Regions from separate parts of the Gordonia sp. AC31 genome, predicted to be linked through region 1. Evidence: predicted binding sites of a transcription regulator. Region 1 holds the regulator's gene; each other region holds the start of a gene.

The links. Region 1 encodes LexA, which represses DNA repair genes until DNA is damaged. Its sites were predicted from a motif close to CGAACANNTGTTCG; they were not measured.
Region 2: a site for LexA is predicted at 3,578-3,591, ahead of Q9R39_RS15370 (DUF222 domain-containing protein). Genes of this name have one in related genera too.
Region 3: a site for LexA is predicted at 3,110-3,123, ahead of Q9R39_RS07945 (DUF222 domain-containing protein). Genes of this name have one in related genera too.

The regions. Positions count from the first base shown of each region.
Region 1 is NZ_JAUZVK010000004.1:256,066-261,500, forward strand. It holds gene Q9R39_RS07140 (DeoR/GlpR family DNA-binding transcription regulator) at 1-401, opposite strand, end outside; gene Q9R39_RS07145 (phosphoenolpyruvate--protein phosphotransferase) at 551-2,260, shown strand; gene lexA (transcriptional repressor LexA) at 2,238-2,942, opposite strand; gene Q9R39_RS07155 (LysM peptidoglycan-binding domain-containing protein) at 3,167-3,706, shown strand; gene nrdR (transcriptional regulator NrdR) at 3,806-4,306, shown strand; gene hrpA (ATP-dependent RNA helicase HrpA) at 4,280-5,435, opposite strand, start outside.
Region 2 is NZ_JAUZVK010000012.1:51,771-57,205, forward strand. It holds gene Q9R39_RS15360 (enoyl-CoA hydratase-related protein) at 1-300, opposite strand, end outside; gene Q9R39_RS15365 (ATP-dependent Clp protease ATP-binding subunit) at 446-2,986, opposite strand; gene Q9R39_RS15370 (DUF222 domain-containing protein) at 3,619-5,241, shown strand; gene betT (choline BCCT transporter BetT) at 5,315-5,435, shown strand, end outside.
Region 3 is NZ_JAUZVK010000005.1:79,767-85,201, reverse strand. It holds gene Q9R39_RS07955 (helix-turn-helix domain-containing protein) at 9-299, opposite strand; gene Q9R39_RS07950 (zinc-binding alcohol dehydrogenase family protein) at 434-1,435, shown strand; gene Q9R39_RS07945 (DUF222 domain-containing protein) at 1,460-3,079, opposite strand; gene selB (selenocysteine-specific translation elongation factor) at 3,282-5,075, opposite strand; gene selA (L-seryl-tRNA(Sec) selenium transferase) at 5,086-5,435, opposite strand, start outside.

The DNA.
Region 1 (5,435 bases):
GCGAGCAGGCCGGCGATGGGCAGGCTGTTGGTGAACAGGGTGAGCCTCCGATCGGGAGCGGTCGCCTCGGCCGCGCGGTAGGTGGTGGTGCCGGCGTCGAAGAGCACCGAGCCGCCGTCGGGCGGCAGGAACCGGATGGCCGCCCGGCCGATCGCGGTCTTCTGCTCGATCTGGCTCGACTCCCGTTCGTCGATCCCGAGCTCGCCGAGGGTGCGCATGATCTCGGCGCGCACGGCGCCGCCGTGGACCCGCTGGAGATGTCCGGCGCGTTCCAGTACCGCGAGATCGCGTCGGACGGTCTCGCTGGTGACGTCGAATTTCTCGGCGAGCGCGGCCACGGATGCCCGCCCCGCGAGTCGCACCTCGTCGACGATCGCCTGTTGTCTCTCCTCGGCGTACACACCGCTCCGATCTCCGGTTTCGACCAACCCGCTTGTTGAGGCGTGTGGGATTGGATGTTGTAGTAATTGTGTTTACGCCTGTTTGTGTTGACAAGTCAAGCACTTTTTGTAACGGTGGTCACATCGGTAGTCGAGTGAGAGGCAAGACGATGGCGCAGATCCTGACGGGAACCCCGGTGGTCGGCGGGTTGGCCCACGGTCCCGCGCTGTGGCCGGGCGAGCGACCCGACCACTCGCCGGAGAAGCTCGGCGTCGGTGTGGAGATCGCCGAGGAACGGCGCGCCGACGAGGTCACGCGCTTCGCCACCGCGGCCGGCGCCGTCGCCGCGCGGCTGCGCACGCGCGCGTCGCAGAACACCGGGGTGACGGCCGAGGTGCTCGCCGCGACGGCGGGCCTGGCCGAGGACCGCGGCTGGATCGGTGCCGCGACCGCGCTCATCGGCAAGGGCGCCCCCGCCGAGGCCGCTGCCGTCGCGGCCACCGAACAGTTCGCGGCGGTGTTCACCAAGCTCGGCGGACTGATGGCCGAGCGGGTCACCGATCTCAACGACGTGCGCGACCGGGTCCTCGCCGAACTGCTCGGCCTACCCGAACCTGGTGTGCCCACTCCGGAGGTGCCGTCGGTCCTGCTCGCCGACGACCTCGCGCCCGCCGACACCGCGGGCCTCGACCCCACGAGCACCATCGCCCTCGTCACCCGCCTCGGCGGACCGACCAGCCACACCGCGATCATCGCGCGCCAGCTGGGGATCCCGTGCGTGGTGGCGGTGGCCGACCTGGACGAGATCGAGCCCGGCACAACCGTTCTCGTCGACGGCAGCACCGGGCGGATCGAGGTGGAGCCCGATGCGGAGGCGGCCCGGGCTCGCGTCGACGAGGATCGGCGGCATGCCGCACTCGTCGCCGGCTGGACCGGTCCGGGGCAGACCGCCGACGGGGTGGCCGTGGCGGTGCTCGCCAACGTCGCCGACGGATCGTCGGCACGCGCCGCGGCCGGGTACCCCGTCGAGGGCGTCGGGCTCTTCCGCACCGAACTCGCGTTCCTCGAGCGTGCCGACGAACCGTCGGTGGACGAGCAGGCCGCGATCTACCGGGAGGTGCTCGATGCGTTCGACGGGCAGAAGGTGGTCATCCGCACCCTCGACGCCGGGTCCGACAAACCGCTCCGGTTCGTGACCCATCCCGACGAATCGAACCCAGCGCTCGGCGTGCGGGGCGATCGGATCGCGCTGGCGCACCCCGAGATCCGCGCGCATCAGCTCGACGCGATCGCGCAGGCCGCGTCGGGGTCGGCCGTCGCGCCGTGGGTCATGGCGCCGATGATCGCCTCGCCGGCGGAGGCGCGCACCTTCGCCGCCGAGGTCCGCGGCCGTGGTCTGGTCGCCGGGGTGATGATCGAGGTGCCCGCGGCGGCGATCCTGGCCGAAGCCGTCCTCGCCGAGGTGGACTTCGTATCCATCGGCACCAACGATCTGACCCAGTACACGATGGCGGCCGATCGGATGTCGGCCGATCTCGCCGGACTGACCGACCCGTGGCAACCGGCCGTGTTGAGCCTCATCGCGGGTGTCGCGGCAGCGGGTGCACGTCAGGGAAAGCCGGTCGGGGTGTGCGGCGAGGCCGCCGCCGATCCGAACCTCGCCTGCGTGCTCGTCGGTCTCGGGGTCACCTCGCTGTCCAGCGCGCCGGCTGCTGCCGCGGCCGTGGGGGCCCGGCTCGGCGAGGTGTCCGCACCGGACTGCCGGGCCGCCGCCGAGGCTGCCCTGGCCACCTCGGATCCCGCCGCGGCGCGCGAGGCTGCCGCGGCGGTGCTCGACGGTTCGGTCGGTGGAGAGGTCAGACTCGCCGCATCACGGTGACGACCTTGCCGAGGATGACGGCATCGTTGCCCGGGATCGGATCGAACAGTTCGTTGTGCGGCATGAGCCAGACGTTCGGGCCCTGACGCTTGAAGGTCTTCACGGTGGCCTCGCCGTCGATCATGGCCGCGACGATGTCGCCGTTGTCGGCGACGTTCTGCTGCCGGACCACGACCCAGTCGCCGTCGCAGATCGCGGCGTCGATCATCGACTCGCCGACGACGCGCAACAGGAAGAGCGATCCCTCGCCGACGAGCTCACGGGGCAGTGGGAAGACGTCCTCGACGGCCTCCTCGGCCAGGATCGGACCGCCGGCCGCGATACGGCCGAGAACCGGCACGAAGGTCGGCTCGGGAAGCTGGCCGGCCGTCGGGGTGTCCGGCGACGGGGTGTCACTCGGGGCGATGTTGACCGCACGGGGACGGTTCGCGTCGCGCTTGAGCAGCCCCTTGCGTTCCAGCGTCCGCAACTGATGGGCCACCGACGACGTCGAGGCCAGGCCGACCTCGTCGCCGATCTCCCGGATGCTCGGCGGATAACCGCGCTCGCGCACCGAGCGGCGGATCACCTCCAGGACCCCGGCCTGTCGCGGGGTGAGTGAGGCCTCGGCGGCGGCGGCGTCGAACGGGGCCTCGTCGTCGGCGCCCCGCGCTCGGCCGCGCCTATCGCCGGTGTCACTCATGTTCGGTTCCTCTCGTCTTCGGAACGTGCTGGTAGATGGCTTGCGCCGGGTCCGAGCCTAGCGGAGTGCGACCGGCACCTCAAACATTTGTTCGATGTGTCGCGAGACTTTGTCGGGACGTCGTGCTACAAATTCGAACATCAGTGCATCGAACATCTGATCGATGTTCGAACACCGACCGCCACACCCCGCACGATCCAGACACCAGAACACCGGAGGGCACCATGCGCACCGCCACTCTCGTCGCTCCCGTCCGCACCGACCGTCCCGACGCTGTCCGGCCCCCCACCGACCGCGCCGATCGGGTCCGGACGCGCGCCCCGCTGTCCGACGGCGGCCGCCCGGTAGACAACCGGCCGGCCGGCACCCGACCGCGGGGTGCGTCGCCGGTGACCCCGCGGGTGGGCGGTACCCACTGTGGCTCTTCGGTCGGGGTGCGCGGGCGTGGCCCGGTCGGACCCGACGCGGCGGTGTTCCGTCGCCGCCGCCGCACCGCGGTCGCGCTCCTCGCCGGCGTCGGGCTGGCGTTCGTCGTGTGGGTGTTCGGTGTCGTGGGCCAGAACTACTCGGACTCGCTGACCCCGTCCGCCGTGAGTGCCGAGGTCGTCCACGTGCGCTCGGGGGACTCGCTCAGCTCGATCGCCGGCCGGGTGGCACCCGAGATGCCGCGCGAGGTCGTGATCGACGAGATCGTCGCGATGAACGATCTGGGGTCGAGCGCGCTGCAGGTGGGCCAGCCCCTGCTCACCCCCCGGTACCGCTGAGGCCGGGCGGTATCCTCGATGTCACAGGGGCCGGCCGACAAGCGGCGGGGCGCACGCTTCGGGTGCGTTCCAGCGTCCCGCGACCTGCGTGAGGACACGATGCGCTGCCCCTTCTGCAAGAACGACGACACCAAGGTCATCGACTCGCGTGTCGCAGATGAAGGGCAGGCCATCCGCCGCCGTCGCTCCTGTGTGGAGTGCGGTCGCCGGTTCTCGACCGTGGAGAGCGCCGTGCTCGCGGTGGTCAAACGCAACGGCGTGACCGAACCGTTCAGCCGGGAGAAGGTCATGCGCGGCGTGCGGCGAGCCTGTCAGGGCCGCCACGTCGCCGAGGACGCGCTCGCGCAACTCGCCCAGCAGGTCGAGGACACGGTGCGCGCCAGTGGATCGGCCGAGATCCCCAGCAACGAGGTCGGACTCGCCATCCTGGGTCCGCTCCGCGATCTCGACGAGGTGGCGTATCTGCGCTTCGCCTCGGTGTACCGGTCGTTCGACTCGGTGGAGGACTTCCAGCGCGAGATCGACGACCTGAAGGCGGCATCGGGTACCGGGAGCGCGCTCGCCGAACCCGTGTCAGCCGAGTCGGTCCAGAGCTCGTAGGACCCGTTTCTCCGACACCGGGAACGCGGTACCGAGACGCTGGGCGAACAGCCCCACGCGCAACTCCTCGACGAGCCACTGCGCTTCGTCGTCGACCACCGCCCGCCGGTGCTCGGGTACCTGTTCGATGCGCTGGGCCCACCGTTCGACGGCGCGATCGACGGCGGCCACCCCGGCCTGGTCGCGTGCCGCGGACGCGGGTAGTGCCTCCAGACGTGCTTGCGCGCCGTCGAGATAGCGCGGCAGATTCTCCAGGTGGCGTCGCGCGGTGGCCGCCACGAATCCATCGAACACGAGGTGGGCGACCTGTTCGGCGACGTCGTCGGCAGCCAGCGAACCGGCGTGCCGGTCGATCGCCGCCCGCAGCGGGGCCATCCGTTCGAGGGCCGCGACGGCCAGCGAGAAGTAGTCCGGTGCGGCCGCGGCGACCCGTGGCCGGATCTGTTCGAGCAGCGCCGAGAAGGACTGCGGTGAGCGAACCGCGGCGAGCTCTGCGTCGTCGATGTCGGCGACCGTGTCCCGGGTCGCCCGGCGGGTGCAGTCGGCGAGCAGTGCCTCGATGGTCGAGTACGGGCTCTGGCTCAGGGCGAGTCGTTCGACCGGACTCAGCGAGCCGGCGATCCGCTTGTGCAGCGGAGGTATCGCGAGGTCGAGGAGGGCGACGATCCCGCGTCGCAGGAGGCGGTCCCGTGTCTCGGGGCTCGCCGCATCGACGACGACGACGCCCCGCGCGTGGCCCTTCTCGTCGGAGACCACGTCGATCGTCGGGTACCGGGTCAGCCGCTGCCCCGCGACATCGACCGTCGTCTGCTCGGCGAGCGAACCGATCCCGTCTGCGGTCCAGGTCCGATACAGGGTGCGCGACACCGTCTTCGGCGCCGCGGGCGTTCCGGTCTGCTGGAGTTCGGGCAACGAGTCGGCGCGGGCGACGATCCGCCCGGAGTCGTCGGCCACCGCGAAATGCATGCGCAGGTGCGGCGGTACCCGGTCGGTGTCGAAATCGCCCGCGGTCACCCGCATCCCGGTGATCGCCGAGAGCTCGCGGGCCAGCCCGGTGGCCAGCGGCTCCTTGCGCGGGGTGAGCCGGCCGAGCGCGAGTTCGGCGAACCGCTGCGCGGGCGACATGCTC
Region 2 (5,435 bases), on a different contig from region 1:
CGCTGGAACCTCGTCTGAGTCCACCACCGACGAGGCGTCGAACGTGGACCCGCCCGCCTCGAGATCGGCGCCGGCGCAGAACGCGCGGCCGTTGCCGGTCAGCACGACGGCACGAACGGAGTCGTCAGCGTCGGTGTCGTCGAACGCGGCCCGCAGTTCCTCCCCCATCTGCATGGTGAAGGCGTTGAGCCGGTCGGGTCGATTGAGCCGGAAGATCGCGATCTCCCCATCTCGCTCGACGGTGATGGTGGGCTGGTCCTGTCGGGACTTGCGCCCGACCTCTGATGTATCGCTCGTCACAGATCGATGCTATCGGGCGCTGGGACACTCCGCGTCGGCTGTGTCAATCCGCGGAACCGCGCACCAGCCGGGCACAACACAACGGCGGCGCCACCCTGTCGGGTGACGCCGCCGCTGGTGTCAGATCAGCTCAGACGGGCTGCGCTCAGCTCGCGTCGGCCTCGCCGGCCTTGGTGAGCTCGACCGGTGCGTCGGGAACCATGCGCGGCTTCTCCGAGCCGGTGAAGACGAACCGGGCGTCGTCGCCGTCGCCCTCGCCGTCCCAGTTCTCGACGTCGACCAGGACGATCTGTCCGGGAGCGATGTCGCCGAACAGGATCTTCTCCGAGAGCTGGTCCTCGATCTCGCGCTGGATGGTGCGACGCAGCGGACGCGCACCCAGCACCGGATCGAAGCCGCGCTTGGCCAGCAGGGCCTTCGCGCGGTCGGTGACCTCGAGAGCCATGTCCTTGTTCTTCAGCGCACCCTCCACGCGGGTCAGCATGAGATCGACCATCTGGATGATCTCTTCCCGCGTGAGCTGGTGGAACACGACAATGTCGTCGATGCGGTTGAGGAACTCGGGGCGGAAGTGCTTCTTGAGCTCGTCGTTGACCTTCTGCTTCATCCGTTCGTAGTTCGACTGGGTCCCGTCGCTCGACGAGAAGCCCATGCCCACGGCCTTGGAGATGTCCGAGGTACCGAGGTTCGAGGTGAAGATCAGCACGGTGTTCTTGAAGTCGACCGTGCGACCCTGACCGTCGGTCAGACGACCATCTTCGAGGACCTGCAGCAGGGTGTTGTAGATCTCCGAGTGGGCCTTCTCGATCTCGTCGAACAGCACCACCGAGAACGGCTTGCGGCGCACCTTCTCGGTGAGCTGCCCGCCCTCTTCGTAGCCGACGTACCCGGGAGGGGCACCGAACAGACGCGACGCGGTGAAGCGGTCGTGGAACTCGCCCATGTCGATCTGGATGAGGGCGTCGTCCTCGCCGAACAGGAAGTTCGCCAGCGCCTTGGAGAGCTCGGTCTTACCGACGCCGGACGGACCGGCGAAGATGAACGAGCCCGACGGCCGCTTCGGATCCTTCAGGCCGGCACGGGTACGACGGATCGCCTTCGAGACCGCCTTGACGGCGTCCTCCTGCCCGATGATCCGCTTGTGCAGCTCCTCCTCCATGCGGAGCAGACGCGTGGTCTCCTCCTCGGTGAGCTTGAACACCGGGATGCCGGTCCAGTTGCCGAGGACCTCGGCGATCTGCTCGTCGTCGACCTCGGCCACGACGTCCATGTCACCGCTGCGCCACTGCTTCTCGCGCTCGGCGCGCTCGGCGACCAGCTGCTTCTCCTTGTCGCGGAGGCTGGCGGCCTTCTCGAAGTCCTGCGCGTCGATCGCGCTTTCCTTCTCCTTGCGCGCATCGGCGATGCGGTCGTCGAACTCACGCAGGTCTGGCGGCGCGGTCATCCGGCGGATGCGCATGCGCGCGCCGGCCTCGTCGATGAGGTCGATCGCCTTGTCCGGCAGGAACCGGTCGTTGATGTAGCGGTCGGCCAGCGTGGCGGCGGCGACCAGCGCGCCGTCGGTGATCGAGACGCGGTGGTGCGACTCGTACCGGTCGCGCAGGCCCTTGAGGATCTCGATGGTGTGCTCGACAGACGGCTCGCCCACCTGCACGGGCTGGAAGCGGCGCTCGAGTGCGGCGTCCTTCTCGATGTACTTGCGGTATTCGTCGAGGGTCGTCGCGCCGATGGTCTGCAGCTCGCCGCGGGCCAGCTTCGGCTTGAGGATGCTGGCGGCGTCGATGGCACCCTCGGCGGCACCTGCGCCGACGAGCGTGTGCAGCTCGTCGATGAACAGGATGATGTCGCCGCGGGTGTTGATCTCCTTGAGCACCTTCTTGAGGCGTTCCTCGAAGTCACCGCGGTAGCGGCTGCCCGCAACCAGCGAACCGAGGTCGAGGGTGTAGAGCTGCTTGTCCTTGAGGGTCTCGGGGACCTTGCCGTTCACGATGGCCTGCGCCAGGCCTTCGACGACGGCGGTCTTGCCGACGCCGGGCTCACCGATCAGCACCGGGTTGTTCTTGGTGCGGCGGCTGAGCACCTGCATGACGCGCTCGATTTCCTTCTCCCGGCCGATGACCGGGTCGAGCTTGCCCTCGGAGGCCGCGGCGGTCAGGTTACGACCGAACTGGTCGAGGACCAGCGAGGTCGACGGGGTGCCGGACTCGCTGCTGCGACCGCCGGTGCCCGCCTCCTGCGGCTCCTTGCCCTGGTATCCGCTGAGGAGCTGGATGACCTGCTGGCGGACCCGGTTGAGGTCGGCGCCGAGCTTCACCAGCACCTGGGCAGCGACGCCCTCGCCCTCGCGGATCAGGCCGAGCAGGATGTGCTCGGTACCGATGTAGTTGTGGCCGAGTTGCAGGGCCTCGCGCAGCGAGAGCTCCAGCACCTTCTTGGCACGCGGGGTGAACGGGATGTGTCCCGACGGCGCCTGCTGGCCCTGGCCGATGATCTCCTCGACCTGGCTGCGAACCCCTTCGAGCGAGATCCCGAGCGACTCGAGCGCCTTGGCCGCCACGCCCTCGCCCTCGTGGATGAGGCCGAGGAGTATGTGCTCGGTACCGATGTAGTTGTGGTTGAGCATGCGCGCTTCTTCTTGGGCCAGAACCACAACCCGACGCGCGCGGTCGGTGAACCGTTCGAACATTGTTCTCCCTCACATTGCTAGCGCCCCGGCCGCCGCGGAGACCACCTCGGAGGTCCCGGAGGACAACCGGTGCGGATAGACGACGACCAGCCTGCTTCCACTCTAGAGGTCGTCTGGGGTGCACCTGCAGTTAACGCCTGCGCAGAGTGCATGGATCCCCCGTTGCGGCGGGGATGTGCCCAGTACAACTGCGCAGGCCGGGGCTGTGTTCCCCGCCGTCTACGCCGAGAGCGAACGGGCCGCCGACGGCCCGGGATGCGCCCCCACCGGGCGCTGGGACCCGCGACGCGGCGCCCGCGTTGTGCCCGACAGCAGCCGGGTATCGCGGAAACCGCCGGCCGACGAGACCACAGGAGGCGAGTGGGGACCACCCGGGCCGCTGCCGGGCCTCGGTAGATCTGGCCCTCGCTTGACTGCGACCGTCGCACACCAACGAGCAGCAGGGTGCATCCGGGTACGGCCCGGTACACGGCGAGCACGGCCACGACACGCGGCGGACGCCTATCACACGACACCGACAAGATGTAGGCGCTCAGTTCTGTTGCACGACAACATTTTTGGTATTGACGGCGACCGATGGCCGTGTACACTCGAACGTACATTCGCAGCAACGGTTCTCGGGGGAGGTGACCATGTCTGACGAAACCACCACGGCGCAACCACGTGCCGTCGAGCTGGTGGCCGACCTCCACCGCATCCTCGACGAACTACAGACCGTGGACCTGGCGCCGTGCACCGATACCGAGTTGGCCGATCTGGCGGCCGACACCGAGAAAGCGATCGCCCGGCTGACCGTGGCCGGTGACCGGCAGATCGATCAGGCCGAGGCCCGAGACCTCCCCCGCAAGACCGGCTGCCGAACACTCATGCAGTACATGACCCACCGGCTGCGGGTCTCCAACCCGATGCGGCGCCGCAAGCAGATGGACGCCACCACCCACCGGACCAGCCTCGGCGGCGACATCCTGGAGCCCGAACATCCGTGCCTCGCTGAAGCGTTCGCCGCAGGAGCGGTCGGCTCCGGACACGTGCAGGCCGCCCTGGATGTCCTCGACCGCATCCCAGTCGCCATCGACCACGACATCAAGGTCGCCGCCGAACGACAGATGGCCGAGATCGCCGCCGACCACACACCTGCTGACATCACCCAACTCGGTGCCCGGCTGCTCGCTCACCTCGACCCCGACGGCACCCTCGCCGACGATTCGGACCAGAAACGACGCCGCGGCCTGTGGATCGGCCGGCAACGCGCCGACGGCACCGCCAAAATATCGGGCACCCTCACTCCCGAACTCCACGCCCGGCTGACGATGATGTTCGCCGTCTGGGGCAAACCCGGACTCAACAACCCCGACGACCCCCACTCGCCCCAAGGCCCGGCCGGCACCGCCGACCCCGACACCCTGACAGCCGCCGCCGACCGCGACGGCCGCACCCCCGCCCAGACCAATCACGACGCCCTCGACGCCGCACTGGCCGCCAAATTTGCTGACGGCACACTCGGCACCTCGCATCGCGGCCTGCCCGTGCAACTGATCGTCAAAGCCGACCTCTCCGACCTCGTCCGCGAAGCCGGCCTCGCCACCACCGCCACGGGCACCCTGCTACCCATCCGCGACCTCATCGCGATGGCCGGTGATGTTCAGCCGTGGTTGGCGATCTTCAAAGACCACACCACCGTCCCGTTGCACTTCGGGCGCGGTAAGCGTCTGGCCACCCGCGAACAACGCCTGGCGTCGTTTGCCCGCCCCGACGGTGAAGTGTGCTCGGCACCAGGATGCGACCAACCCGCCACCCACGTCGACATGCATCACGCACAGAAAGACTGGGCCAAGGGCGGACTCACCGACATCGACGACCTCGCCCCCGCCTGCCCACGCCACAACCGCATGGTCGGCGACCAACCCGGCCAATACACCACCCGGATCGTCCGGTCCGGACCCGACGAAGGCCGCTGCCTCTGGCGGTTGAACGCCGAACCCGGCGCACCACCCAACCCCGAACGCCTCAACCGCCGACCCGACATACCCAGGCGGTTCGCACACCACCTCAACACCGTGCGCGACGACATCCACGGACCACCAACCCGGCCCGGCGATCAACCACGCCCAGACGGCCACACCCACGACGACGCACGCCGCTCATGGGCGACAGTCAGCCACGTCATCGACGTCCGACCACCCCGACCCGGCCGACGACAGGTCCGCCCCTCCCTCGTCGAAGCACACCTCATGGAGCTACTCGCCACCCACTGAACCGGGTAGAACAACTCACACGGATCCGTCCAAACGGTCCGCCCCATCGGCGATCGGACTAGCGTCGTGGTCCATGAGTGATGACGCCGCTCGACCGTCCACGTCGGTCCATGCCGAGACCAAGACCGGCGAGCGGCGATTGCCCACGCGCCGGGTCAATCTGACCGTCTTCATAGCCTCGGCTGTCATCGTGG
Region 3 (5,435 bases), on a different contig from region 1:
TGCGCCGGCTACGGATGTGGGAAGCGGTCGAGGTTGTCCTCTACCCACAGGCGCAATGCGTCCAGCGGCCCGGCGGCGTCCACCCCGAGTTCCGTCAGTTGGTATTCGACGTGCAGCGGGACCGCCGGATAGACGGTACGGGTCAGCATCCCGGCTGTCTCCAACCGACGCAGAGTCGCCGTGAGGACTTTGGGGCTGATCCCGTCCAGCCGCACGCGGAGCTCTCCGAAACGCATCGGTCGATCGCGTAGGGCGCCGATGACCAGGGCGCTCCACTTGTCGGCGAGAAGGTCGAGCATCCCTCGGCAGGGACACGACGCAGAGTAGGCGTCTCCGCGATGGGACGGCAGTGACATGGCGCTGGCCTCGATGCTCTCTATTGGATACTAGGAGCCCTTGCGGGTAACTGGGGTCGTGTGGATACCTTAGCGCCATGACACGAGAGATGACAGCCCTGGTCGCGGTCGCCGCGAACTCCGTCGAGGACCCGAGCGCGTTCGCCGAGACGACAATGCCGGTGCCGGCGCCCCGTCCGCACGATCTCCTCGTCGAGGTCCGCGCGGTCTCGGTCAACCCGGTGGACACCAAAGTGCGTGCAGGCCTGCGTGACTCCGATCCGCCGCGTGTTCTGGGATTCGACGCGGCGGGGATTGTCGTCGGGATCGGCGACGAGGTGTCGAGGTTTGCCGTCGGGGACGAGGTCTACTACGCCGGTTCGATCGATCGGCCGGGAACGAATGCCGAATTCCATCTTGTCGATGAGCGGATCGTCGGGCGCAAACCGTCGTCCCTCGACTTCGGCGCGGCTGCCGCACTGCCGTTGACCACGATCACTGCCTGGGAGTCGTTGTTCGAGAAGCTGCGGGTCGATTCCGCGGACTCGGGAACGATCGTCGTGGTGGCGGGTGCCGGGGGCGTCGGCTCGATGGTCATTCAGTTGGCCCGGACCCTGACTGATCTCACCGTGATCGCAACCGCGTCACGGCCTGAGTCGCAGGAATGGGCGCGAGGACTCGGTGCCCACCACGTCGTCGACCCGAGACGCCTGCGCGAGGACGTGCGGGCATACGCTCCGCGCGGTGTGGACTACATCTTCTCGCCCCACTCGTACGGAAATGTCGAGTCCTATGCCGACATCATGGGTGTACACGGTCAGGTCGTCGCCATCGACGAGCCGGAAGGTCTCGATACCCTCCCCCTGAAGCAGAAAAGCCAGAGTTGGCATTGGGAGTTGATGTTCTCCAAGCCGTTGTTCGCACCGGAAGACGACTCGCAACACCAGATCCTCGGCCGGGTCGCCGAACTCGTCGACGCCGGCAAGATCCGCAGCACTGTCAACCGTGAACTGGCTGGTTTCACGATCGAGAATCTTCGTACAGCGCACCGGGTCTCCGAATCCGGAGGGGCGATCGGCAAGGTGGTCCTCACGCGCTGACCAACGCGGATGAGCCGGCGAACTTCACGAGGTGGCGAGTAACTCCATGAGGTGTGCTTCGACGAGGGAGGGCCGGGGCGTGCGTGGTCCGGGTCGGGGTGGTCGGACGTCGATGACGTGGCTGATTTTCAGCCATGAACGGCGCGCGTCATGTGGGCGTGGCTCGTCGCCGGACGTGGTGCGTCCGTGGATCTCTCGCCGCACCTGTGCCAGGTGGGCCTGCAACCGCTTGGGTATGTCGGGTCGGCGGTTGATGTATTCGGGGTTGGGCGGGGCGCCGGGTTCGGCGTTCAATCGCCAGGCGCAGCGGCCTTCGTCTGGCCCGGACCGGACGATCCGGGTGGTGTACTGGCCGGGTTGGTCGCCGACCATGCGGTTGTGGCGGGGACAGGCGGGTGCGAGGTCATCGATGTCGGTGAGTCCGCCCTTGGCCCAGTCTCGTTCGGCGTGATGAAGCTCGACCTGGGTGGCGGGCTGATCGCACCCGGGAGCCGAGCACACTTCCCCATCGGGGCGGGCGAAGGAGACGAGGCGTTGTTCGCGGGTGGCCAAGCGTTTACCCCGCCCGAAGTGCAGCGGCACAGCGGTGGCGTCTTTGAAGATCGCCAACCACGGCTGGACGTCACCGGCCATCGCGATCAGGTCCCGGACGGGAAGCAGGGTGCCGGTGGCGGTGGTGGCGAGTCCGGCTTCGCGGACGAGGTCGGAGAGGTCGGTTTTGATGATCAGCTGCACGGGCAGGCCGCGATGCGAGGTGCCGAGTGTGCCGTCGGCGAAGCCTGCGGCCAGGGCGGCGTCGAGGGCGTCGTGATTCGTTTGGGCGAGAGTGCGACCGTCGCGGTCGGCTGCCGAGGCCAGGGCGTCGGGGTCGGCGGTGCCGGCCGGTCCGGACGGTGAGGCGGGGTCGTCGGGGTTGTTGAGTCCGGGTTTGCCCCACACGGCGAACATCATGGTGAGCCGGGCGGCGAGTGCGGGGGTCAGGGTGCCCGATACTTTGGCTGTCCCGTCGGCTCGTTGGCGGCCGATCCACAGGCCGCGGCGTCGTTTCTGGTCGGTGTCGTCGGTCAGTGTGCCGTCGGGGTCGAGGTGGGCGAGCAGGCGGGCACCGAGTTGGGTGATGTCGGCGGGGGTGTGGGCTTCGGCGATCTCGGCCATCTGTCGTTCGGCGGCGACCTTGATGTCGTGGTCGATGGTGCCGGGGATGCGGTCGAGGACGTCGAGGGTGGCTTGTACGTGGGCGGAGCCGACAGCTCCCGCGGCGAACGCCTCGGCGAGGCAGGGGTGTTCGGGTGGTAGGACCTCGCCGCCGAGGCTGGTGCGGGTGGCGGTGGCGTCCATCTGCTTACGGCGGCGCATCGGGTTCGAGACTCGTAGCCGGTGTGTCATGTACTGCATGAGGGTGCGGCAGCCGGCTTTTCGGGGCAGGTCGCGGGCCTCGACCTGATCGATCTGCCGGTCACCGGCAACGGTGAGTCGCGCGATGGCGCGTTCGGTGGCAGAGGCGACGTCGATCAGTTCTTCGTCGGTGCATGACGACAAGTCGACGGTCTGTAGTTCGTCGAGGTTCGAGTGTAGTTCGGCGACGAGTTCGGCCGCGCGGGACACGGGTGCGCCGTGGTCGGCGAGTGGTGCGGTGCTGGGCATGACGGTCACCTCCCCCGAGAACCGTTGCTGCGAATGTAGGTTCGAGTGTACACCAATCCAGACGTGTGGCAAGGCCAAACATACTGCTGTGCAATGCTATTCGTTGATGTCGACTTGTCGGTGTCGTGTGGTAGGGGCCTCGGACGGAAGCTCTTCCCGCGATGCACGCGGCGACCTGTCCGACAGGACCACCGCCCGCGGCTCAGCGCACGACCTCGCGGTGCCCGGCGTCGAGCCGGCGGGTCCAACCACGGGCATCCAGGTACTCCAGTAGCGGAATCACCACGCGCCGAGTGGTTTCGAGCGCCTGACGAGCGGCGCTGGTGGTGAACGGCTGATCGAGCGAGGCGAGGGTGCGCATCGCCAGGGCGGGGGCGGTCGGCAACAGCACGACGCCGTCGCGCAAACGGAGAATTCGGCCCGTGCGCTCGGCGGCGGCGAGTTCTCGGGCGCCCAGGCCGAGTGCGGCGAGGTCATCGGCCTCGGGTGCACGGAACGGATGGTCGGCGAGCCGGCGCTCCAGTGCGCTGACCGCGTCGTCGGCATCACCCAGGGAGGGCTTGTGACCCGGGACCGCCAGGTGCCCGTCGGACGACGACAGCTCGGCTTCCGAGATGACGGTCGCCAGCAGCGTCGTGTCCGGAAGCCCGAGCAGTGCGGGTGCGCCGGACGCGGACAGCCCCGCCGACAACGGATCTCGGTCGTGTAGATCGACAACGGCGGCGCGGAGTCGCTCGGCCCAGGCGGTGAGGGAGGTTTCGGCGACCCACCACTCGCCGATCACCCGTATGCCGTGGGGAGCGGGCTCGGCGTCGTCGACCAGGCCGAGTCGCGTCAGATCGGTGACGCGCATCGCGCCACGCCGATGCACTTCTTCGGCGGCCCCGGCGTCGTCGGACATGGCCGCCAGCGAGGCCGCGCGTCGCATCGCGTCGCCCCGTCGGGTCAGCGCCGGGGGATCGGGGTGCAGCACGACGCCGCCGCCGACGATACGTTGGCCGGGATCGCGCAGGACCAGCCGATCGCCCCGCGACATCGGCACGGCGCGCGCGAGGGTCACACGCGCGTGGTCGCCGTCGAAGGGGCGCAACCGGACCGGTAGCGCCGCTGTGCCGATGTGCGCGACGAGGTGTTCCGGTGCCTCCTCGAAGGACATTTTGCTCACGCGCCGGACATCAGCGACAGCAGAGGTGTGCCAGGCTCCGGGCGTCACGAGTGCGTCGCCACGCGAGACGTCGTCGACGCCGACGCCGCGCAGATTGATCGCGACTCGGCTGACCGGGGCCGCGGTGGTGAGAGTTGCACCCTCGCTCTGCAATCCACGGACATCGAGTCGTCGGCGGTCGTCAACGGTGAGCAGGTCCAGGGTGTCGCCGACCGCGATCGTCCCGGCGGCCAGGGTGCCGGTGACGACGGTGCCGGCGCCGGTGCGGGTGAAGACCCGGTCGATCCAGAACCGGACACGCCCCGAGGTCGACGGCGGTGATGTCCCGGCCAAGACGGCGTCGAGCCGTGTGCGCAGTTCGTCGATTCCGACGCGATCGGGCGCCGACACCACGACCGCCGGCGCATCGGAAAGGCCGGTGCGGCTGAGGCGATCACGCGACAGATCGATCACTTCACGAACGCGGTCGGGCGAGGCCCGGTCGGCTCGGGTGATGACCAGCAGCCCGTACTCGATGCCGAGGGCGGCGACGGCATCACGGTGGTCGTCGGACTGGGCGCTCCATCCCTCGTCCGCGGCGACGACGAACAGGACGACGGGCGCCGGGCCCAGGCCGGCCAGCATGTTCGGGATGAACCGCTCGTGGCCGGGGACGTCGACGAAGGCCACGTCGGCACCGGAAGGCAGTGTGGTCCAGGCGAAACCGAGGTCGATCGTCAGCCCTCGGCGTCGTTCCTCCTCCCATCGGTCCGGCTCGATCCCGGTCAGAGCACGCACCAGTGTGGACTTCCCGTGGTCCACGTGTCCGGCGGTGGCCACCACGTACTTCACGAGCGCGACTTCACGACGCGCCCAGAGCCTGTCGGATCGCGGCGAGTACCCGCACGTCGTCGGCTTCGGGAACGCAGCGCAGGTCCACCAGACACGCGTCGTCGTGAACGCGGGGTAGGACTGCCGGATCGCCGACGCGTAGGCGGGCGGCCGTTGCGACCGGAAGCCGCACCGCCCACCCCGGCAGCGGCACGCCGGGTGCGCCACCGCCACCCACCCGTCCGTCATGGGCGACGATCGGGAATCCGACTGCCGTACCGAGGCGCTCGGTGCGCACGCGAAGTCTGTCGGGATCGGCGTGAAGGTACTCCCAGACGGGGGGTCGTGGCCCGCCGACGGTCACCTCCATCGCAGCCAGTG